Halioglobus japonicus: one gene and its partner. The protein of the gene in region 1 interacts with the protein of each later gene in a pairwise test. Links are inferred from orthologs where the notes say so. Each region holds a gene or a part of one and is shown on either strand. Other genes may lie near its edges. The genes, in order: aceE and nth.

Region 1 (12,076 bases):
CGACAGCACCAGCCCGTACTGTGCCGCCTCACGCGAGCGAGGTGTGCCGCCAAGCTCACCCTTGAAACGCTGTACCGCTTCTTCGGGTGTATTGGCCAGCTGTACATAGGCTCTGGCGCGCATCAACTGATAATCCAGGCTTACCGGGCGAATGGTTTTCGGGTACTGGCGAGCGCGGTTGCGGGTGTCGGCTATCCGGTTTTCAGACAGCGGGTGAGTGCGCATGAACTCTGGTATGCGTTCGCTGCTGGAGTAGCGCGAGGCTTGCAACATGCGCTCGAACATGGCCGGGGCAGCGTGGGGGTCCATGCCGGCCTCTACCATGGTCTGCATACCGATTCGGTCGGCTTCCTGTTCGTTGCCGCGACTGTAGCGCAAGGCATTGTTCTGGGCCGCGGCCTGGCTTGCCGCCAGAGCCGCCATGCCGGCATCGCCGCCGGCGGTGGCCATTAACACCAGGCCGGCAAGCATGCCTGCCAAGTTCATGGGCGTCTGGGATTTCTGAAACTCCACGCCCCTGGAGAAGTGACGCTGGCTCAAGTGAGCAATTTCGTGGGCCAGAACGGTGGCGAGTTCATCTTCTGTCTGGGCGTATAGCAACAGCCCGTTGTGTACCCCGATAACGCCGCCCGGTACCGCGAATGCGTTAATGGTCGGATTGTCGACCACCACCAGTTCCAGTCGTCGATCTTCGAGTTTGCTGTGTGTCGCCAACTGGTAGGTCAGGTTCTCAATGTAATCGAACATCAATGGGTCGGTGACGGTGGACACCTGGCTGCGAAAAATCTTCAACCAGGTGCGGCCCAATTGGTGTTCGAATTCAGCGGAGAAAAGGCTGGTGCTGGATTCGCCCAGATTGGGCAACTTGAGCTCTTCGGTATTGGCCCGGGCAGGCGCTGCCAGCAAAGACGCGGTCAGCAGCGCGCAGAGGAGCGTTGCCGTGGCGCGCAGCGAAGGAGTTGCCGGTTGGCGATTAAATTGCACTAACACAGACCAGATATCTTGTGAACCACAGTTGCCGAGCATTGTACTGCAATCAGTTACCCTTGGGGCAATGCCCCCTTGAGCAACTTAGAGCACATCGAGGGAGCGAAGTTCATTCGCACTTGCGTAATGCGTATACTTGGCCATCCTGAAAGTGTGGAACAAACATGACGGCAACAATAGAACTGGACGCAAAGGGGCTGGATTGCCCGATGCCACTGCTCAAGGCGAAGCGCGCCCTGAACAACATGTCGACGGGCGAGCGGCTGCGAATTACGGCGACCGATCAGGGGTCCATGCGCGATTTCAGGGTGTTCGCCGAGCAGTCCGGTCATCGACTGCTATCGTCGGAGGAATCCGCCGGCGGCGTTTATATCCACCTCATCGAAAAGGCCTAGGGACGGAACTGACGAATGTTCGACACTTTCAACAAATGGTATAAGCGCTACCTGTTTGAGGAGGAGGCCATCCTCCTGCTGGTAATGCTGGTGATTTCCGTCACGCTGGTGGTGACCATTGGCGATATTCTCGCGCCGCTGCTGGCGGCCATGGTGCTGGCGTTTCTGATGCAAGGTCTGTCGTCCAAGCTGCAGGGCTATGGGTTGCCTAAATGGGTTGGTGTGAGTGTCTCATTCCTTGTTTTTGTCGGTGCCTTCTTCGGCGTTACCCTGGGGCTATTGCCGTTGGCCTGGCGACAGTTCTTAAGCCTCGCTTCTGAATTACCCGCCATGTTGGGGAAAGGCCAGCAGCTGCTGGCGGTGTTGCCGGAGCAATACCCCGAGTTGTTCAGCGAGCAACAAATGAGCGACTTCGTCAGCATGGCGCAGGCGGAGGCTGCCACGCTGGGACAATTCGTGGTGACCCAGGGGTTGGCCGGTATCAGTGGCCTGTTCGCATTCATGGTTTACATGATTCTTATCCCGATTCTGGTGTTCTTTTTCCTGCGTGACAGAGAACTCATCCTGAATTGGCTGGGCGGCTTCCTGCCTGAAGAACGCCCGCTGTTAACCCGCATCTGGACCGAAATGAACCTGCAGTTTGCCAATTATGCGCGCGGCAAAGTGATCGAGATTATTGTCGTGGGTGCCGTCAGTTACGCCAGCTTCTCTTGGATGGGGCTGAATTACGCCGCTCTGCTGGCACTGCTGGTTGGACTGTCGGTCATCATTCCCTACATCGGCGCTGTAATCGTGACGCTACCGGTAGTGCTGGTGGGCTTTTTCCAGTGGGGCTTTGCCGGTGAATTTTATACGCTGTGTGTGGTCTATATTGTAATCCAGGCCCTGGATGGCAACGTGTTGGTGCCTTTCCTGTTTTCTGAGGCAGTGAACCTGCATCCTGTGGCCATTATTCTCGCCATTCTGTTTTTCGGCGGGATCTGGGGTATGTGGGGGTGTTTTTCGCGATTCCCCTGGCAACTCTGATTAAGGCGATTATTTACGCCTGGCCAAGTGGGGAGGGTGACCCGATGGAACTGCCCGCTCCAGACATCGAAACTGCTGTGGAGTAATTCATGCCGCTTTCTCACTTTGGGCGCCAGTATCTGCTGCTGCCCCTGCTGTTTGCTGTTGTTTTTGTCGTGGGCTGTGCCGGCTCGCCAGACCCGGACAGCATGCAGCCAGTGCAGAGTCCCAATGACGACCGGCAGTATCGGTTGCTGACGCTCGACAACGAGATGCAGGTGCTCTTGATCTCTGATCCGCAGACTCCCAAGGCGGCGGCCTCGCTGGATATTAATATCGGTAGCGGTGATAACCCCGAAGGCCGTGGCGGCCTCGCTCATTTTCTGGAGCACATGCTGTTTCTGGGGACCGAGAAATACCCGAACCCCGCTGAATACGAACAGTTTATTACCGAGCACGGCGGCAATCGCAATGCCTACACCAGCATGGAGCACACCAACTACTTTTTTGATGTAGATGCTGCATACCTTCCCGAGGCGCTCGATCGGTTCGCCCAGTTCTTCATCTCGCCGCGTTTCGATGAGGCCCTTGTCGATAAAGAAAAGAACGCGGTGCAGTCCGAGTATCAAATGGGATTGAAGAGCGATTCGCGCCGCGGGCTTGATGTACTGCAGCAGGCGATGAACCCGGAACATCCTTTTAGCCAGTTTACGGTAGGTAGCCTGGAGACGCTTGCTGATCGTCCCGACTCGAGTATCCGCGATGAGTTGCTGGCGTTCTACGATAGCCAATACTCGGCCAATATCATGCGCCTGGTGGTGCTTGGGGAAGAGTCGCTGGATGAGCTTGAGGCCATGGTCGTGCCCATGTTTTCACCGGTGCCGAACAAATCGTTCCAGCATCAGAGTATAGACGCACCTCTGTTTGCTTCAGGCGAGCTGCCAGCACTGTTACAGATTCAACCACAGGCGACGCGCCGGTTGCTCCAGGTACTGTTTCCACTGGGAGATTACCGCGACGACTACCAGGCCAAGCCCATGTCCTACCTGGGGAATCTGGTGGGCCATGAGGGAGAGGGCAGCCTCTTATCCCAACTCAAGGCCGAAGGTCTGGCTGAATCTCTGGCAGCCGGATCCGGCCTGGGTTGGCGCGGCGGCTCATTGTTCAGCGTGTCCGTAACCTTGACCGAGCAGGGCGTCGCCAACTATGACCGCGTCGTTCAGCTCTTGTTCGCTTATCTGGAGGTGGTTCGTGAAGCGGGCCCTAAAGAGTGGCTGTATGACGAGCAGGCCCGCGTGGCTGACCTGGCGTTCCGTTTCAAAGAGCGCGCCGAGCCGATCAATTACGTTGCCTCACTGGCCAGCAGCATGCACTACTTTGCGCCAGAGGATGTGTTGCGCGGTAACTACATGATGACGGATTACCAGGCGCAGATGCTTCGGGAAGTGGTTGCTCAGCTGACCCCGGACAACGCACTCGTGGTACTCGATGACCAGAGTGTGAGCACGGACAAGGTCTCGCCGTACTACGGTGTTCCCTATTCGCTGGCTCCCGCGTCTGCGGCGCAGCTTGCTGGGTGGGAAGCAAGCCCGGGGGATGTCGCGCTGGCCCTACCAGAGCCCAATGAGTTTATCGTCGACAATGTGGCGCTGGTTGATGTCGATCAGGAGATGGTCGGTAATCCGCAGCGCGTATTGAATGAGCCGCGCAAGCGGATATGGTTTGCTCAGGACGATGAATTTCGCATTCCCAAGGGGGCTTTGTACGTCAATTTCCGCTCGCCCCTCGCGGGCCAGAGTGCAGAGCAGGCTGCGCGGGCATCGCTATACACCGCGGTAATACGCGATCAGGTGAATGAATACACCTATCCGGCCTTGCTGGCGGGTTTGAATTTCAGCTTCTACAAGCACGCCCAGGGGATTAGCCTGCGCATCAGTGGCTATACCGACAAACAGTTTGTATTGCTCAAAGACATCCTCGAAGACATTGCTGAGGGTGACTTTGAAGCGCAGCGGGTTGAGAACATTCGAAAGGATATGATCCGGGGTTTGGAAAACGCGGTTGCCAAGCGACCTTCCAGCCAGGTGTTCGACGATTTACGAGAATCACTGTTGCGCGGAGAGTGGGGTGAGCAGGCGCTGATCGATGCCCTGCGCAATACCGATCAGGCAACGCTGGGCAACTATGCCGAGGCTTTCTGGCAAAGTGCCACCGCCGAGGCGCTGGTGTACGGAAATTATGAGCTGCCCGCTACCAAAGAACTGGCGAAGATGCTCGATATGGTTGTGCCCGAGGGGGCGCCACCGCAGTTGCCTCTGCTGCAGGTGACCCGCCTGACTGAAGGTGAGCAGGCGTTATACCCGGTGACTGTGCAGCATGACGACTCCGTGCTCGCGTGGTACCTGCAAGGGGCTGGGAATAGCTGGGATGATCGCGCTGCGACGGCGCTTACTGCCCAGATCATGAAGTCAGGCTTCTTCCAGCAGCTGCGTACCGAGCAACAATTAGGCTATATCGTCCAGGCATTTTCGTGGCCGCAGTTTGACGTGCCCGGCCTGGTGATGCTGATTCAGTCACCGGTGGCTGACGGTGCCAGCCTCGCCTCCGCCATGCAGGCCTTTATGGCCGGAGTCGAGGGTGATCTGGATGAGGCCCAGTTTGCCCGTCATCAACGCGCGCTGGTGAACGAAATCAATCGCCCACAGAAGAACCTGTGGGAGCGGGCCGAGTTCTACTGGCAGTCTATTGCCAAAAAACGCTTCGAGTTTGATGGTCGTGAGCAATTGGCGGCCGCGGTTGAAGCGCTGACCATGGAATCCTGGAGCGCTTACTACCAGGAACACTTCCTCAGTGAGGCGCGTTCACTGCAAGTTGTCGCGCCCGGCAAGTGGGGCAAATTACCCGCTGGTGAGCAAACTCGGTACTCCTCGGCTGCCGATATCAAGGCATCTCACGGTTATTACCAGGTTCAGTGATTCTTGTAACAAAACTACAGAATCGGCAATAAACGACGCTATTTTTCATGCCAAAATGGAACTAATATTCCATTTTGGTCGCACATAGAGTAATATTTTTACAAACAAGGCCGCCCGGAAGCGATTTCCCGGCGGCTTTGTTCGTATTTACTATACTGGGATGGCGGCTATTTCTTTATTAAGTTCTAAAAAGATACCCTCAAGATCCCCCATATTTGCAGGTGTAGGGCATGGCAGACGATAAAGATCCGATTGAAACCAAAGAGTGGCTGGATGCCCTCGATGAAGTGATTCGCAATAGTGGTCCGGAAAGGGCTAATTACCTGATGATGGCCCTGGGACGCCATGCACTGGATAACCGGGTCAAGCTGCCTGATTCGATCACCACGCCCTTTGTGAACACGATCTCCGCCGACGACGAGAAGCGGATGCCAGGTGATTTGTTCATGGAGCGGCGCATTCGCTCACTGGTGCGCTGGAACGCCCTCGCCATGGTGATGCGGGCCAACGACAATGACGAAGGTCTGGGCGGCCATATCTCCAGCTTCTCGTCCAGCGCCACCCTCTATGATGTGGGTTTCAACTATTTCTTCCGTGGCAGTGACGGCGATCACCCCGGAGATCTTGTGTTCTACCAGGGCCATTCAGCACCGGGCATGTACGCCCGCTCTTTCCTGGAAGGGCGCCTGAGTGAGGCGCAGCTGGATAATTTCCGCCGTGAAGTCGACGGCAATGGCCTGTCCTCTTATCCGCATCCCTGGTTGATGCCCGACTACTGGCAGTTTCCCACCGTCTCCATGGGGCTTGGCCCCATCCAGGCCATTTACCAGGCGCGCGTCATGAAGTATCAGCAGCACCGCGGTCTGGTGGATCACGGTGATCGCAATGTCTGGTGTTTCATGGGCGACGGCGAGTGTGATGAGCCCGAATCTCTGGGCGCCATCTCTCTGGCGGGCCGCGAAAAAATGGGTAACCTCAACTTTGTCATCAACTGCAACCTGCAGCGCCTCGATGGCCCGGTGCGTGGCAACGGCAAGATTATCCAGGAGCTCGAGGGCGTGTTCCGCGGCGCTGGTTGGAATGTGATCAAGGTCATCTGGGGTCGCAAATGGGACTCACTGCTGGCCAAGGACGAGTCCGGTCGCCTGCGCCAGCGTATGGATGAGGTCTGCGACGGTGAGTTGCAGAACTACAAATACAATGGTGGCGCCTACACCCGCGAGCATTTCTTCGGCAAATACCCTGAGAGCCTTGAGTTGGTGAAGGACCTGTCAGACGAGGAGATTATGTACCTCAACCGTGGCGGTCACGATCCCTATAAAGTTTACGCCGCCTATGCCCAGGCCGTGGCGGAGACCGAGCGCCCCACGGTGATTCTGGCCATGACAGTAAAAGGTTATGGCATGGGTGAAGCCGGCGAGGCGAACAATGAAACCCACTCGCTTAAAAAGTTGGATATGGACAGCCTCAAGGCTTTCCGCGACCGTTTCGGTATTCCTATCGGCGACGAAGCCCTCGCCGACGTGCCTTACTACAAGCCTGCCGAAGACAGCCCCGAGGTGCGTTATATGCGCCAGCGCCGAGAGGAGTTGGGGGGCATGATTCCCGCGCGCCGCAGCGAGATGGAACTGCTGCAAACACCGCCGCTGGATGCGTTTGCCAAGCAACTGGGAAGCAGCGGCAAACGCGCTATTTCCACCACCATGGCTTTTGTCAGGCTGCTCTCCAACCTGGTCAAGGACAAGGCCATTGGCGAGCGAATTGTGCCCATTGTGCCTGACGAAGCACGCACTTTCGGCATGGAGGGCATGTTCCGTCAGCTGGGTATTTATTCGTCCGTGGGGCAGCGTTACACGCCCCATGACGCCGGCCAGATCATGTTTTACAAGGAAGATATCAAGGGCCAGATTCTCGAGGAGGGCATTAACGAAGCTGGCGCCTTCTCCGCCTGGCTGGCGGCGGCAACGTCCTACAGCACCAGCGCCTACCCCATGGTGCCGTTCTATATTTACTACTCGATGTTCGGCTTCCAGCGGATTGGCGATCTGGCCTGGGCGGCGGGCGATTGCCAGGCACGGGGCTTTCTTATTGGTGCCACCGCTGGACGCACCACGCTAAACGGTGAGGGTTTGCAGCACCAGGATGGCCACAGTCATTTGCAGGCCAGCACTATTCCCAATTGCGTCAGCTATGACCCAGCTTATGCCTACGAATTGGCAGTTATTATTCAGGACGGCCTGCACCGCATGTACGAACTGGGTGAGAACAAGTTCTATTACATCACCACCATGAACGAAAACTACGTGCAGCCGGCTATGCCTGAAGGCGTTCAGGAAGGCATTATCAAGGGCATGTATAGCCTGCGCAAAAGTGAGGCAGGGCACTCGCTGAGTGCTCAACTCATGGGTGCGGGGACCATTCTGCGCGAGGTGGAAGCTGCCGCAGAGATTCTCGAATCAAGGTACAACGTTAATGCGGATGTCTGGAGCCTCACCTCCATCAATGAGCTGCAGCGCGAAGGCAAGGCGGCGACGCGCTGGAATATGCTGCACCCGGAGGAGGCGCCGCGTGTGCCCTACGTTACTCAGCTGCTGGACGGCGCGTCAGGTCCGGTCGTGGTGGCCACGGATTACATGAAATCCTATGCCGACCAGATCCGCGAGTTTATTCCCGGGCATTTCACGGCATTGGGGACCGACGGCTTTGGCCGTTCCGATACCCGCTCACGCTTGCGTGATTTCTTCGAGGTAAGCCGCGAATTTGTCGTTCTGGCAACGCTCAAGGCACTGGCGGATGAGGGTGCTATCGAGGCGTCGGTGGTCACCGCCGCCATGGCTGATCTCGGTATTTCCGCCGATAAATTCGACCCCCTCACGGTATAAGAAAAGGATAATCACGTGGCTAAGCAACAAGTAACAGTACCGGATATTGGCGGCGCCGAAGGGGCTGAGGTCATCGAGCTTCTCGTCGCGGTTGGGGATGCAGTTGAGGTTGATCAGGGCCTCTGTGTGCTGGAATCCGATAAGGCTTCCATGGAGATTCCGTCGTCGGCGGCGGGAGTGATCGTGGAAATTCTGGTCGCCGAAGGTCAGGAATTAGCTGAGGGCGCACCGGTCGCGGTTATCGATACCGGCGCTGAGGCGGAGGCAGAACCTGCTGAGCCGGCGCCAGCGGATACTCAGCCTGACGCAGCGCCCACGGCTGAGCCTGCTGCTGTACCTGCAGCCGCCCCTGCGGCTACAGAGGTGGCGTCCGAAGTCGTCCCTGTGCCAGATATCGGCACTGATGACGCGGTGGAGCTGATCGAGATCGCAGTCAGCGTTGGCGATGATGTGTCTGAAGGTGATTCGCTGGTCGTGCTTGAATCTGACAAGGCCTCCATGGAGGTTCCCGCACCCTTTGCCGGTGAGGTGGTAGAGATCCGCGTCAATGAAGGTGACCAGGTCAAACAGGGCGACGAACTGGTCGTGCTGAAGGGCGCGCAAGTTGTAGCTGCACCTGCGTCCGCGCCCGCGCCAGCGCAAGAAGAGGCACCGGCAGAATCCCCCGCGGCGCCAGCGCCTGTCGCCGCGGCAGTGCCCCCGGCAACCCCGGCGGTGGCCCCGGCTGCGGGTGGCAGTGTTTATGCCGGGCCCGCAGTACGCAAGTTGGCCAGGGAATTTGGTGTGCCGCTGGGCGAAGTGACCGGAACCGGTCCGCGCGGCAGGGTGCTCAAGGAAGACTTGCACAGCTTTGTGCAGCAACGACTCAAGGCGCCTGCGGCGGCATCTACCAGCGGAGGCGCCGGTATTCCCGACATTCCGGAAGTAGACTTCGGACAGTTCGGGGAAGTCGAGACCACCGCGCGCTCAAAAATGGACAAGGTTACCGCCAGCAACATGCAACGCAGCTGGCTGAATGTGCCCCATGTGACGCAATACGACGACGCCGATATCACCGATCTGGAGGCGTTCCGCGCGAGCATGAAGGCTGAAGCCGAGCGCCGTGGCACTAAACTCACACCCATGCCGTTTATTCTGAAAGCCTGCGCTGTCGCACTGCGGGATAATCCCAAGTTCTGTTCCTCTCTGGCCGACGGCGGTGAGTCACTGGTGTATAAAAAATACATGCATATCGGCATGGCCGTGGATACCCCGGCCGGGCTGGTGGTGCCCGTGATTCGTGACGTCGACAAGAAGTCGATCTGGGAACTCTCCGAAGAAGTGCTGGCCATGGCAGCCAAGGCGCGTGACCGCAAGCTGCGCCCTGTTGATATGCAGGGCGGATGCTTCACGGTGTCCAGTCTGGGTGGTATTGGCGGTACCGGATTCACGCCCATCGTCAATGCACCGGAGGTAGGTATTCTCGGCGTGTCCCGGGCGGACATGAAGCCGGTTTGGAATGGCAGTGAATTCGCTCCGCGCAAAATGCTGCCCTTGTCGTTGTCCTATGACCACCGTGTGATTAACGGTGGTGACGGCGGCCGGTTCATGAGTCAGCTGGTGTCGCTGTTGGGCGATATTCGCCAGATCATCATGTAGCCACTCCCCGTTCTGGTGCCAGTGGCCGATTTTGGTGCTATTGGCACAGAACCTGCTACATTCGGAGTAATTCCATTGTGCAAGGTGGCTAAACCATGGCAGAGCGAGGCCAAGACTGGCAGCAGGCGTTTTTGCAAGCGCATGCCCTGCCGCCTGACTACCTCCCATCTGCACTGAAATGGTTCGCGCCGGTGGCCCAATTATTGGTCGAGCACCAAGGTAGTGCAGGGCGATCCATTCTTGTAGGGGTTAATGGCAGTCAGGGCTCTGGCAAAACCACGCTATCGGATTACCTGGTAGCGCATTTCAGGGCTGAATACGATCTTGAGGCGCTGGCCCTGTCTCTCGATGACTTCTATCTAACGCTCGCTGAGCGGCAATCCCTGGCAGAGCACAGTCATCCGCTGTTCCTGACCCGTGGTGTACCCGGCACCCACGACATGGCCCTGCTGCAGTCGACGCTGCAGGCGCTGCTGGCCGGTGAGAATCCGGCGGTTCCCCGCTTTGACAAAGCCATCGACGATCGTCGCCCCGAATGCGATTGGGATCAGCCGGCGCGTCCGGTCGACATTATTCTACTAGAGGGCTGGTGCCTGGGGGCGCAAGCTGTCGAGGAGGACGCACTGGTCGCCCCAATCAATGCGCTTGAGCGTGAGCAAGATGCTGACGGCCAGTGGCGCCGCCGGGTCAATAACGTCCTTGCCAGACCCTTTCCTGAGCTTTATGCACTGGTGGACCAGTGGTTGATGCTCAAGGCACCCTCATTTGATTGCGTTTATCGCTGGCGGCTTGAGCAGGAGCAGAAATTGGCTGCCTTTCGCTCTGGCCGCGGGGTGATGTCCGCCGAAGGTGTCGCCCAGTTTGTACAGTTCTATCAGCGGATTACTGAACAATGCCTCGCCGATTTGCCCGGGAAGGTGAATCACCTGTTCACGCTCGATGAGGCGCGGCGAATTGAAAGCTACCTGGCGGCACCGGGAGTGCGGCTGTGACCCCGAGGCTGGTGTTTACCGATCTCGATGGGTCGCTGCTGGATCACGATACCTATAGTTTCGAGCCGGCCTTGCCAGTGCTAGCCATACTGCGAGAGCAGGGTATTCCGCTGATTCCGGTCACAAGCAAGACCCGTGCAGAGGTAGAGCGCTTGCGCCAGCACCTGGACAACGCCGATCCGTTCATCGTGGAAAACGGTGCCGCGGTGATGATTCCCGTTGGCTATTTCGCGCAGCAGCCAGCGGATACTGAGGTCCGTGGCAGCTACTGGGTTCATGAACTGAGTGCACCACGCGAGGTTTGGCAGGCGCAGCTGCAGACGCTGCGGTCGGACTACGCCGGACAATTTGAGACCTTTGCAGATATGGGGCCATCAGGCATTGCCCAGGGGACAGGGTTGGCATTGGCTGACGCTGAGTTAGCCAATTGTCGTGAGTACAGCGAACCGCTGCGCTGGTTGGGCTCGGTAGAGGACCGCAGCGAATTTATTGAGCGATTACGTCACGCGGGTGCCACGCCATTGCAAGGAGGGCGCTTTCTGTCCGTGGCCGGGGCCTGCGATAAGGGGCGGGCGCTGCGCTGGTTGCGCGGTGCTTATCAGCAGGCTCTCCAGGCGTCTACCGTGGACGACCTTGCTGCCGGCGACAGTGGCAATGACGTGGCAATGCTGGAGGCGGCGGGTACCGCGCTTGTCATCCGCTCTCCGGTACATGATTTTCCGGTGGTTAAACGCGTCAACCAACTCATGCACAGTCGGGCTTTTGGCCCGGCAGGCTGGGCGGAAGGTGTGCTTCAGTGGCTGGCTATTGCTGACCACAACGATTGATTAAGGAACGAAATACATGGGTGATTTTTACCAGAACGGCATCATTACCACGCTGCATAACCTCTCCGATCGACCGCTCGAAGAGTTGGAGGCGGATCTGCAGGCGTTTTCTCGCGAACGTCCTATGGGGTTGATTCTGCCGTCACTGTATTCGGAGTTGGAGGGCGAGGCGATGCCCAAGATACTGGACGAACTCCAGGGCGCCGGTTATCTGTCGGAAATTGTGATCGGTCTGGATCGGGCGACCGAGGACCAGTATCGCCAGGCACTGGGTTTTTTTGGACAATTGCCGCAGCGCCACCGGGTGCTCTGGAATGATGGGCCGCGTCTCAAAGCACTGGACGAGCAGCTCCAGGCCCAGGATCTGGCGCCCAA
Region 2 (11,817 bases), 480 kb from region 1 along the record:
CTGGTGTTGAGGCTATCAAGAAGCACAAGGCCGTCTACCTGATGGCAGTCGGCGGTGCCGCCTATCTGGTCTCCAAGGCGATTACCTCTGCCAAAGTGGTTGCCTTCCCGGAATTGGGTATGGAAGCTATCTACGAGTTTGAAGTGAAGGATATGCCGGTGAGTGTCGCAGTCGACATGGAAGGTACGTCAGTCCACGAGGTAGGCCCCAAGATCTGGCAGGCAAAGATCGAGGAAGAGGCCATCGAGGTTGTCTAACACCTTTTACTGGCACGACTACGAGACTTTCGGCGCGGACCCTTCCCGCGATCGTCCGGTGCAGTTTGCCGGGCTGCGCACCGACGCCGACCTCAACCCCATTGGCGAGCCGCTGGTGATTTTCAGCCGGCCCGCCAACGACTTTCTCCCTCACCCGCAGGCCTGTCTGGTCACCGGAATTACCCCGCAACAAGCGCTGGCGGAAGGCATGCCCGAGGCGGAGTTTATTCGCCTGATTCACGAGGAGCTCGCCCAGCCAGGCACCTGTGGTGTGGGTTACAACAGCATTCGCTTCGACGACGAGGTTTCGCGTTACACGCTGTACCGTAATTTTTACGACCCCTATGCCCGGGAATGGCAGAACGGCAATTCCCGCTGGGACATTATCGATATGGTGCGCGCCTGTTACGCGTTGCGCCCCGAGGGCATTAATTGGCCGACCCGCGAGGATGGCCTGCCCAGCTTCCGTCTGGAAGATCTGACTGCCGCTAATGGGATTGCCCACGAAGACGCACACGACGCCCTGTCGGATGTGCATGCCACCATTGCCATGGCCCGTCTCATCAAGGAAAAGCAGCCGCGCCTGTTTGACTATGTGATGCAGAATCGCGACAAGCGATCGGCGGGTGCCCTGTTGCAAATGGAAGCCATGAAACCGGTGCTGCATGTCTCTGGTATGTTCGGCGCTGAGCGGCACAATATTGCCCTGATTGTGCCGCTGGCCATGCACCCGAGTAACAAGAACGAAGTGATTTGTTTTGACCTGATGGCCGACCCTGCTGCCCTGCGCCAGAATTCAGAAGAAATTGCTGCGCTGCTGTTTGCGCGCAAAGATGAGTTGCCTGAGGGTGTTGAGCGCTCCGGGTTAAAATCGGTGCACCTGAACAAGTGCCCGATTCTGGTGACGGCCAAAATGGCGGACCCTGCCACGGCGCAGCGGCTGGGCATTGACGGCGCTCGCTGTCGCGCCCACCTCGCTGCACTGCGCGAAATGCAGGCCGCTAATCCGCGTGGTTTCACCAGTAATCTACAGGGTGTTTACAGCGGCCGGGTGTTTGATGAAATCACCGACCCGGATCGCATGCTCTATAGCGGCGGCTTTTTCGGCGAGGCCGACAAGCGCCTTATGGATCAGATTCGCAACAGCAGCCCTGAAGACCTCGCCGGCACCAGTTTTCCCTTCGAAGACGCCCGCCTGCCGGACATGTTGTTCCGCTACCGGGCCCGCAATTACCCTGAATCACTCAGCCCCGATGAGCGCGCTCACTGGGAAGAGTATCGCTTCTCACGTCTCACCGAGCCCGAGGCGGGCGCCAGTATTTGTATGGAGCAATACCAGGAGACCATTGAGGCTCTGGTTGAGTCCGGTGAGCTGACCTTGCCCCAGTGTGAGTTGATGGAGCAACTGCTGGAGTACAGCGACAGCCTGTTGGCCTGAGCCAATCCTGTGAAAAGTAGCGCGACTTGAACCGCGCCCACCACTTATAATTCCGGCCAATAGTTTGGGTCTCCTGGGAGGGGAATGGTGGAATTCGCCGGAAGCAACATACTGTCGATCCAGCAATTCGAGCGCGCCGATGTCGAGCGCGTATTCTCGGTCGCTGACATGATGGAGCCCTATGCCCATCGCCGCAGGCGCACCAAAGTGCTCGACGGCGCCATTCTCGGCAACATGTTCTTCGAACCCAGTACCCGTACCCGGGTCAGCTTTGGCAGTGCCTTTAACCTGCTCGGTGGCGAGGTGCGCGAAACCACGGGGTTTGAATCCTCCGCGCTGGCCAAGGGCGAATCCCTCTACGACACGGCCCGGGTGCTCAGCGGTTACTCGGATGTCATCGTCATGCGCCATCCGGCGGAAGGTTCTGTGGCGGAGTTTGCCGCGGCGAGCCGGGTGCCGGTGCTGAACGGCGGCGACGGTGCCAACGAGCACCCCAGCCAGGCGCTGCTTGACCTGTACACGATTAAAAGCGAAATGGCTGGTCGCGGTCGGGGCATCGATAACCTGCGCATCGCCATGGTCGGCGACCTGCGCTTCGGGCGTACGGTGCATTCCCTGTGCAAGCTGCTGTGCCTGTTCGACAACGTGCATGTGACTCTGGTGTCGCCCCAGGAACTGGGTATGCCCGGCGAGATCGTCGAGCGCATGCGCAGTGCCGGTGTGGACGTGCTGGAATCGGATCAGCTGGAGTCGAGTATTGCTGCGGTCGACATCGTCTATTCCACCCGCATCCAGGAAGAGCGCTTCAGCACCCAGGAAGAGGCCGACCTGTACCGTGGTCGCTTCCGCCTCAACCAGAGCGTGTACACCGCCAACTGCGAACCGAATACAGTCATCATGCACCCGCTGCCCCGGGACTCCCGTGAAATGGCCCGGGAGCTGGACGATGACCTCAACGACAACCCGAACCTGGCGATCTTCCGCCAGACCGACAACGGGGTGCTGGTGCGCATGGCCCTGTTTGCCCTGGTGCTGGATGTGGTTGACCAGGTCGATGCCCACGCCAGCGATGTGACCTGGTATACCGCGGGCCGCTTTTAAATGCCCGAGCTGACCTTCGGGGCCGACGACGTTCGCATACTGGCTGAGGAAACGGCTTTCCAGGGCTATTTCCAGGTGCGCCGGGTGACCTTGCAATACCGCGCCTTTGGCGGTGGCTGGGTGGAACCGCAGGTACGAGAGATTTTTGAGCGCGGCGACGCGGTGGGTGTGTTGCCCTACGATCCTGTCACCGACTCCGTTGTCCTCATCGAACAATTCCGTCCGGGCGCCATGCGCGGCGCCAACAGCCCTTGGATGCTGGAACTCATTGCCGGCATTGTCGAACCTGGCGAGGCGGATGCGGAAGTCGCACACCGCGAGGCCATGGAAGAGGCTGGTTGTGAGCTGAGCCTGCTCGAGCCGATTGCCACGGTGCTGCCCAGCGCCGGAGCCTGCACGGAGGAGGTGCGCCTGTTCTGCGGTCGCATGACCACCGCAGCGGTCGGCGGGGTGCACGGCCTGCCGGAAGAGGGTGAGGATATTCTGGTGCACTCGGTGCCGGTCGCCGAAGCCTTTGACCTGCTCGATCGCAATGCCATGCCCAATGGCCACACGCTTATTGCCCTGCTGTGGTTGCGCAATCACATCGAATCGCTGCGGGAGCGCTGGGCCTAGCCGCCCGCGGACACTATGAGCGAGGCCACCACTAAAAAACGCCCGGGTCTATTGCGCTCTTCTGCGCTGGTCGGCGCGATGACCATGATGTCGCGCGTGTTGGGTCTGGTGCGGGATATCGTGGTGGCGGCTTTTGTGGGTGCCAGCGCCAATGCCGATGCCTTTTTCGTGGCCTTTAAAATCCCCAATTTCCTGCGCCGCCTGTTTGCCGAGGGGGCGTTCTCACAGGCCTTTGTACCGGTGCTGGCGGACTATAAGGAACAGGGTGCCCACCAGGCGGTCAAGGAACTGATCAATCGGGTGGCGGGGGTGCTCGGAGGCACGCTGCTGCTGGTTACGGCGCTGGCTGTGCTGGCGGCACCACTGGTGGCGGCGCTGTTTGCCCCGGGATTTGTCAGCCAGCCCTACAAATACCAACTTACCAGTGACATGATCCGGATTACCTTCCCGTATCTGTTGCTGATATCGATGACGGGGTTTTGCGGCGCCATTCTCAATAGTTACGGGCGCTTTGCGGTGCCTGCGTTCACCCCGGTGTTTCTCAACCTGTCGCTGATCTTCGCCGCCGTGGTAGCGTCGCCCTGGTTTGCTGAACCGGTGTTTGCGCTGGCCTGGGGCGTGTTCTTCGCGGGCGTAATACAACTGTTGTTCCAGCTGCCATCACTATACCGGCTCGATCTGGTGCCGCGCCCGGTGGTGGATACCCAGCACGAAGGCGTTCGGCGCATCATGAAGTTGATGGTGCCGGCGCTGTTTGGTGTCTCTGTCAGCCAGATCAACCTCCTGTTGGATACGGTATTGGCCTCGTTTCTGCCCACGGGCAGTGTCTCCTGGTTGTACTACTCGGACCGGTTGGCGGAACTGCCGCTAGGTGTGTTTGGCATCGCCATTGCCACGGTGATTTTACCCAACCTGTCGGCTCATCGCGCCGCAGCGCGGGAGCAGGAATTCGCGGTGACCCTGGACTGGGCGACCCGCTCGGTACTGCTCATCGGCATGCCGGCGGCGGTGGCCCTGATTCTGCTGGCGGAGCCGATTCTGGTGACTCTGTTCCAGTACGGAGAACTCACCCCAGGCGATATCCATATGGCCTCGCTGTCACTGCGGGCCTACAGCCTGGGCCTGATCGCCTTTATGTTGATCAAGATTCTGGCGCCGGGTTTTTACGCCCGTCAGGACACGGCTACCCCGGTCAAAATCGGCATTATTGCGATGGCGGCCAACATGGTGATGAACCTGGCCTTTGTGCTGCCCTTGTTGTGGTACCTCAATATTGGCCACGTGGGGCTGGCGCTGGCCACCTCCTGTTCGGCCTGGCTGAATGCGGGGCTGCTTCTGCGCGGTCTGCGCCGTGACGGTGTGTTTGTGTTCCAGCCGGGCTGGGGCATGTATGCGGGCCGTCTGATCGCGGCGACCGTGGCGATGTCGGCGGCGGTGATGTTGCTGGCGGCGCCGACGGAGCAGTGGTTGGCCTGGGGGTGGCGGGAGCGGGCGCTGCAGATGGGCATGGTTTGTGGTGCTGGTGTAGTGGCGTATCTAGCGGTGCATTTTGTGCTCGGGACTCGGTTGCGGCATTTGCGGGCGCCGGGGGCGGTTTAGATCGCTCTCTGGGTGTCGGTTCAGAGACGGGATAATCTGCTCGGAACCACTTCAAGCCCACTGCTGTGCGGTTTTGGTCGTTCTCTGGTTGGCGGTCCAGAGACGAGAAACCCCTCTCAGAACCACTGCAAGCCCGTCCATGGGTCGTTTCGGCGTCCGCCATCCCTGGCTCCCGACGATTCTGAGAGGGGTGTCCCGCCTCTGAACCTTTATCGAGCAGACTAAAGAGTATCGTTGTTGAGACTGGCGCCTGTGTTGCAGGCGGGACGGTAGGTCGTCACGCCTTGAGTGTTTTCTTGGGATGTTTTCTATCGGGGTAGCAGGTGGTGCAGATCTCGCAGACACGGCCGTCGCAGCCGCGGGCGGTGCAGTACTCGCGGCCGTAGAAGATGATCTGCAGGTGGAGTTTGTTCCAGTATTCCTCGGGAAACAGGCGCTTCAGGTCGCGCTCGGTCTGGACCACGCTCTTGCCTGAGGTCAGGCCCCAGCGCTGGGCCAGGCGGTGAATGTGGGTGTCCACGGGAAAGGCGGGCACGCCGAAGGCCTGGGACATCACAACCGAGGCAGTTTTGTGGCCTACGCCGGGGAGTTTTTCGAGTGCCTCCATGTCCTGGGGCACTTCGCCATCGTACTCTTCCACCAGAATTTCCGAGAGGCGCTTAATCGCCTTGGACTTCTGTGGCGACAGGCCGCAGGGGCGGATGATGTCCTGGATTTCGCCTACGTCCTGGGGGGCCATGTCGTGGGCGTTGTCGGCCAGGGCGAATAGCTCAGGCGTAATCTGGTTGACGCGCTCGTCGGTGCACTGGGCGCTGAGAAGCACCGCGACCAGCAGGGTGTATGGGTCCTTGTGGTCCAGCGGGACGGGCGTTTCCGGGTAGAGCTCCTGTAGTCGCTTGAGTATGTAGGCGACGCGATCGGACTTGAGCATATTGGCCATTATAGGGTCTCCAGGTACGCCGCGATGCGCTCGGCGGCTTCTACACACTGGGCCATTTCGGCGACCAGGGCCATGCGTATGCGGTTGGCGCCGGGGTTGTGGCCGTCCACTTCTCTGGCGAGGAAGCTGCCGGGGAGCACGGTAACGTGCTGCTGGGCGAACAGGCCACGGGCGAACTCTGTTTCGCCAATCGGTGTTTCGGGCCACAGGTAAAAGCCGGCGTCGGGGCGAGTCACGTTCAATTTGTCGCCGAGAATGTCCAGTACGGCGTCGAACTTGGCGCGGTAGCGGGCGCGGTTTTCGATGACGTGTTGCTCGTCATTCCAGGCGGCGATGCTTGCAATCTGGTGATGGGCAGGCATGGCGCAGCCGTGATAGGTGCGGTACTGCAGAAACTTGCCGATGATGTCGGCGTCGCCGGCCACGAAGCCGGAGCGCAGGCCGGGCAGGTTGGAGCGTTTGGACAAGCTGTGGAACACCACGCAGTTGCGGTAGCTGCCATCGCCCATGGCGGCACAGGCCTGCAGTAAGCCGGCGGGCGGGTTGGATTCGTCGCCGTAGATCTCGGAATAGCATTCGTCAGAGGCGATCACAAAGTCGTGTTCGCTGGCGAGCTTGATCAGGTCCTGTAATTGCGTCAGTGACATGACTGCGCCGGTGGGGTTGCCGGGGCTGCAGATGTAGAGCAGTTGGCATTGCTGCCATTGGTCTTCGGTGACGGCGGCAAAGTCGGGCAGGTAGCCGGTGTCGGGGCCGCAATCCAGGAAGACGGGGGTTGCGCCGGCAAGTAGGGCCGCGCCCTCGTAAATCTGGTAAAAGGGATTGGGGCTTAGCACCAGGGGTGCTTTGTCGCGATCGACGATTGTCTGGGCGAAGGCAAACAGGGCTTCGCGAGTGCCGTTCACCGGCAGAATATGGCGCTCTGCGTCGATGCCCTGCAGCTTGAAACGGCGCTGCAGCCAATCGCCAATGGCTTCACGCAGAGCGTCGCTGCCCCGGGTCAGGGGGTAGCTGGCGAGTTTGTCGAGATTGTCAGCGACGGCCTGCAGTACGAATGCGGGCGAGGGGTGTTTGGGCTCGCCGATAGACAGGGCAATGGGATTGGTGTCAGCCGGTGCTTCGAGATCGGCGAACAGCGCCCGCAGCTTCTCGAAGGGATAGGGTTGCAGGCGTTGCAGGTCGGGGTTCATCGTGTACCGTCGTGAAAATTCAGTGGGGGAATGCTCAGGCTGTTTCGTTCAGCTCTTCTCGAATGGCCCGCTGTAATGCCTCACAGCGCTCCGGGTCGGTAATGGGCTGCTGGTCAGCGTCAGTAATAAAGAACACGTCTTCTACCCGTTCACCGAGGGTTTGAATCTTGGCGGCCTGTAAATCGATGTCGAAGTCGACAAAAATCTTACCAATACGAGCGAGTAGGCCGGGGCGATCGGGGGTGGCAATCTCCAGTACCGAGTAATTTTTTACCTCATCCACGGACATGCTGGTTTCGGTGGGGATGGAGAATGATTTCTTGGCCCGCGGCGTGCGGCGATTCACTACCTGGGCGCTCGCGTCCTGGCTCAGGGCGTGGGAGAGAGCTTCGCGGATGTCGTTGATTCGCGCCTGGTCCTCGGCGATCGCCTGGCCGTCAGATCCGAGCACGAAGAACGTGTCCAGTGTCATGCCGTCGTTGGCGTTGTAAATGCGCGCATCGTGAATCGACAGATCCAGCTGTTCCAGCTGAGCACAAATACGCGAAAACAGGGCAGCGGAAGAGCGGGCGTGAATAAAGATCTGGGTGGTATTGGCGACATTGGAATCGAGACTGCTGCGGGCCAGCACCAGCGGCTTGCTTTTGTCATGGTGACCGGCAATGGCTTCGGTGTGCCAGGCAATGTCCTCGGCTTTCTCGCGCAGGAAGTAGTCTTCGCCGCGCTCTTTCCACACGTCTTCAATTTCCTCGATGGTGAAGCCGCGGTACTCGAGTGTGTCGATGGCTGCGTCGCGGGTTTCGTCAACCCACACCTGCTTGTCGATGGGATTTTCCAGGCCGCGCCGCAGGGCACGCTTGGTCTCGGTGTACAGCTGACGGAGCAGGCTGCCGCGCCAGGCGTTCCAGAGAGTTGGGTTGGTGCCATTAATGTCGGCTACTGTCAGAGCAAACAGGTAGTCCAGGCGATGCTGGTCGCCCACATGCCTAGCGAACTGCTGGATGACGTCGGGATCGGAAATGTCGCGACGCTGGGAGACGGCAGACATGGTCAGGTGGTTTTCCACCAGCCATACGACCAGGTTGGTGTCGCGCTTGCTCAGTTTGTGCAGTTCGCAGAACGCCTGGGCGTCTACCGCGCCGAGTTCTGAATGGTCGCCGCCGCGGCCCTTGCCGATGTCGTGGAACAGGCCTGCGAGGTATAGCAGTTCGATCTTGGGCAGACGCGCGGTCACCCGGCTGGTCACGGGGAAGCGCTCGGCGAACTCGGGAATCTGGAAGCGACGCATGTTTTCAATCACTTCCAGGGTATGTGCATCCACGGTGTAGGTGTGGAACAGGTCGTGCTGCATCTGGCCGATAATCTGGCCGAATTCGGGAATATAGCGCCCCATAACGCCGTAGCGAACCATGCGTTTGAGCTGGCGGGTCAGCTTGTAGGGCGAGCGCAGCAGGTCCATGAACATCTTCTGGTTGATTTCACTGGCGCGGAAACTGTCGTCGATGAGGTCGAGTGATCTGCGCAGCTGGCGGATCGTGGGCGCGGCAATACCGTTTATCGCATCGTTGCGTGCGCTGAGCAGGAACACCTCGAGTATCGCCGAGGGGTCGATCGAGAACACGTTGTCGTTGCGCGCCTCGATATAACCGTTGCGCATCTGGAAGCGGCCGTTCAGCTCGAGAATGTTGTGGTCGCCTTCTGCCGTGAGTATGTCTTGGTCGAAGTTCTGGATAAGAACCTCGTTGAGCATGCCCAGGGCCTGGGCCCAGCGGTAGTAAACCTGCATGAACTGTTCGACGGCGAGCTTCTCGCCATCTTCGAAACCCCACATCTGGGCCAGCTCGCGCTGATGGTCGAACAGCAGACGATCTTCCTCGCGACCGGTAATCATGTGTAGGGCGTAGCGCACTCGCCACATGAAATCGCGGCCATCGCGCAGGATTTGGGCCTCTACCGGCTCGAGGAACTCGGCGGCGGTAAGGCGATCCAGCGACTCCACCCCAAAGTGGCGCTCGGCAATCCAGCCAATAATCTGCATGTCGCGGAGGCCGCCTGGTGAGGACTTCACATTGGGTTCGAGGTTGTATTCGGTGTCGGCAAACTTGGTGTGGCGATTGCGTTGCTCTTCGACCTTGGCGCGGAAGAATGCCGGGCTTGGCCACATCTTCTCGGTTGAGGTGCCCTGTTGGACTTCCTCCATCAGCCGCTGAGGCCCGCGAATCACCCTTGCCTCCATCAGGTTGGTGAGGATGGTGATATCGCCGGCGGCATTCTCAATACACTGCGCTACCGTGCGCACGCTGTGACCGATGTCCAGGCCGATGTCCCACAGCAGGGTCAGGAAACCCTCCAGCTTTGCCTCAGCGTCGCCAGCGTTCTCATCCAGCAGTAACAGAATGTCGATGTCAGAGCAGGGGTGAAGTTCGCCGCGCCCGTAGCCGCCCACAGCCACCAGACAGTGCTCGCTGTCCGCGCCGATGTTTTGCTCCCACAGCTGGCCCAGCAAAGCGTCGACGAAAGCGGCGCGTTGGCGGATCAGTGATTCAACGGGGCGCCTTCGCGAAATTGCTGGTGCAGGTATTCTGTGGCCTGAACAATGGCGCCTTTGCAGGCGGCGATGGCATCGGTGCCGCCCAGGCGGTCGCGCAGAGCGGTGGAGTCAAATAGTTCTGTGGGCAGAGGGGCGAGGGATGAGGGCACTGGATTCCTTAGAAAGTCTCGTTACTGCGACGGGTAAAGATTTCGCAGCCGTCTGCGGTGACGCCAATGGTGTGTTCCCACTGTGCCGACAGGCGGCCGTCCTTGGTGGTTACGGTCCAGCCATCTTTCTGGTTCAGGCGAGTGTGACGTTTACCTGCGTTAACCATGGGCTCTATGGTAAAGGTCATGCCTTCTTCGAGCGTGAGGCCAGCACCTTTGCGGCCATAATGCAGTACCTGTGGATCTTCGTGGAATACCTTGCCGATGCCGTGGCCGCAGTACTCGCGCACCACTGAGTAATAGTTTTTCTCAGCGTGGGCCTGGATGATGGCGCCGATATCGCCCAGTGTGGTGCCGGGGCGGACAATATCCAGAGCTTTGTACAGGCATTCCTGAGTAATCTGGATCAGGCGGGTTGCATGGGGAGCGACGTCGCCGACTTCCACCATAATACTGGTGTCGCCGTGGTACTCATCTTTAATCACGGTGACATCGATGTTAACGATATCGCCGTTCTTGAGCTTCTTGTTGTCCGACGGAATGCCGTGACACACCACGTCATTCACCGACGTGCAGATCGACTTCGGGAAGCCGTGGTAATTCAGGGGCGCTGGTATCGCTCCTGCGGCGATAATATAGTCGTGACAGATGCGATCCAGGTCACCGGTGGTGACGCCCACTTGTACGTGGGGTTGGATCATCTCCAGTACTTCGGCGGCCAGGGCGCCGGCGGCGCGCATCTTTTCCAGCTCGTCCGCAGTCTTGATACTTACTGCCATTTGCAACCTATTGAAATATATAAGAAATATGGGTCCGGCCTGCGCTTGGCGAGGGCCGGAGGAGGCACATTCTACATGAATCAGGGTGGCAAAAGGTAACGCGGCGTGAATTTGCGATGATTTAGCGCTTTATCCACCCATCGCTCTGTGGTATAAAGCGCGCCTCGTTGCCCTGGCGTGGCTGATTTTTGGTCGCCCAGAGGGGATCGGGCACTAATTGACACACACATATCGACACCTGTTCCAGGGTGCCAACGGCTTGGCCTGCGGTTTGGAATCGGGGATATGTGGAGGACTAACCCAAATACAAGGTATTTATTATGTCGCAAGTAAGCATGCGCGACCTGCTGCAGGCAGGCGCCCACTTCGGTCACCAGACCCGCTACTGGAACCCCAAAATGGACCAGTACATCTTCGGTGCCCGCAACAAGATCCACATCATCAACCTCGAGCACACCGTTCCTGCGTTCAACGAAGCGTTGAACCTGGTGAAAGGCCTCGCGGGTAACAAGAATAAGATTCTGTTCGTTGGCACCAAGCGCGCCGCCGGCAAAATCATCAAAGAGCAGGCGGAACGCGCCGGCCAGCCCTACGTCAGCCACCGCTGGCTGGGCGGCATGCTCACCAACTACAAAACCATTCGCGCGTCCATCAAGCGTCTGCGTGACCTGGAAGCCCAGCAGGCCGACGGCACTTTCGATCGCCTGACCAAGAAAGAAGCCCTGATGCGCACCCGCGACATGGAGAAGCTTGAGCGCTCCATCGGTGGTATCAAGGAAATGGGCGGTCTGCCCGACGCGCTGTTTGTCGTTGACGTTGATCACGAGCGCATCGCGATCACTGAAGCCAACAAGCTGGGTATCCCCGTGATCGGCATCGTCGACACCAACTCCAACCCTGACGGTGTTGACTACGTTATCCCCGGTAACGACGACGCGATCCGTGCGATCAAGCTGTACGTCACTGCCGTGGCTGATGCGTGCCTGGCTGGCAAGGCTGAATCTGGCGAAGCGATTCCTACCAAGGATGAGTTCGTCGAAGAAGCCGCTGCTGAAGAAGCCGCCGAGTAAGTTCAAGCCCCGGCGCTGCAGAAACTGTAACGCCGGGCACCTAGAATCTCCCCCGGCGCATCGCTGCCGGGGTTTTTATTTTCAGATCCAATCACCCGGGATTGCATAGGAGGACAATCAATGTCAGC

What was found.
Region 2: the proteins of aceE (region 1) and nth interact in binary tests that used the Escherichia coli proteins (3 or more experiments, as listed by UniProt). The link is inferred for Halioglobus japonicus from one-to-one orthologs.

What each region holds. Positions count from the first base shown.
Region 1 is NZ_CP019450.1:1,782,242-1,794,317, forward strand. Bases 5,200-8,444 are described here. They hold aceE (pyruvate dehydrogenase (acetyl-transferring), homodimeric type), read left to right. Parts: upstream 5,200-5,592; coding sequence 5,593-8,244; downstream 8,245-8,444. Other genes in these bases: BST95_RS08440 (insulinase family protein), read left to right, coding at 5,200-5,362; aceF (dihydrolipoyllysine-residue acetyltransferase), read left to right, coding at 8,260-8,444. Also shown: BST95_RS08425 (M48 family metalloprotease), read right to left, coding at 1-984; BST95_RS08430 (sulfurtransferase TusA family protein), read left to right, coding at 1,152-1,382; BST95_RS08435 (AI-2E family transporter), read left to right, coding at 1,398-2,408; more of BST95_RS08440, read left to right, coding at 2,498-5,199; more of aceF, read left to right, coding at 8,445-9,882; BST95_RS08455 (hypothetical protein), read left to right, coding at 9,978-10,874; BST95_RS08460 (HAD-IIB family hydrolase), read left to right, coding at 10,871-11,701; BST95_RS08465 (glycosyltransferase family protein), read left to right, coding at 11,718-12,076. UniProt on the Escherichia coli protein: Component of the pyruvate dehydrogenase (PDH) complex, that catalyzes the overall conversion of pyruvate to acetyl-CoA and CO(2).
Region 2 is NZ_CP019450.1:1,300,890-1,312,706, forward strand. The notes cover bases 4,115-7,100. They hold nth (endonuclease III), read right to left. Parts: upstream 5,942-7,100; coding sequence 5,288-5,941; downstream 4,115-5,287. Other genes in these bases: murJ (murein biosynthesis integral membrane protein MurJ), read left to right, coding at 4,115-5,010; dapC (succinyldiaminopimelate transaminase), read right to left, coding at 5,950-7,100. Outside these bases: sbcB (exodeoxyribonuclease I), read left to right, coding at 250-1,695; BST95_RS06160 (aspartate carbamoyltransferase), read left to right, coding at 1,783-2,796; BST95_RS06165 (NUDIX domain-containing protein), read left to right, coding at 2,797-3,411; more of murJ, read left to right, coding at 3,427-4,114; more of dapC, read right to left, coding at 7,101-7,140; glnD ([protein-PII] uridylyltransferase), read right to left, coding at 7,175-9,646; BST95_RS20360 (hypothetical protein), read right to left, coding at 9,676-9,840; map (type I methionyl aminopeptidase), read right to left, coding at 9,849-10,619; rpsB (30S ribosomal protein S2), read left to right, coding at 10,940-11,689; tsf (translation elongation factor Ts), read left to right, coding at 11,810-11,817. UniProt on the Escherichia coli protein: DNA repair enzyme that has both DNA N-glycosylase activity and AP-lyase activity. The DNA N-glycosylase activity releases various damaged pyrimidines from DNA by cleaving the N-glycosidic bond, leaving an AP (apurinic/apyrimidinic) site.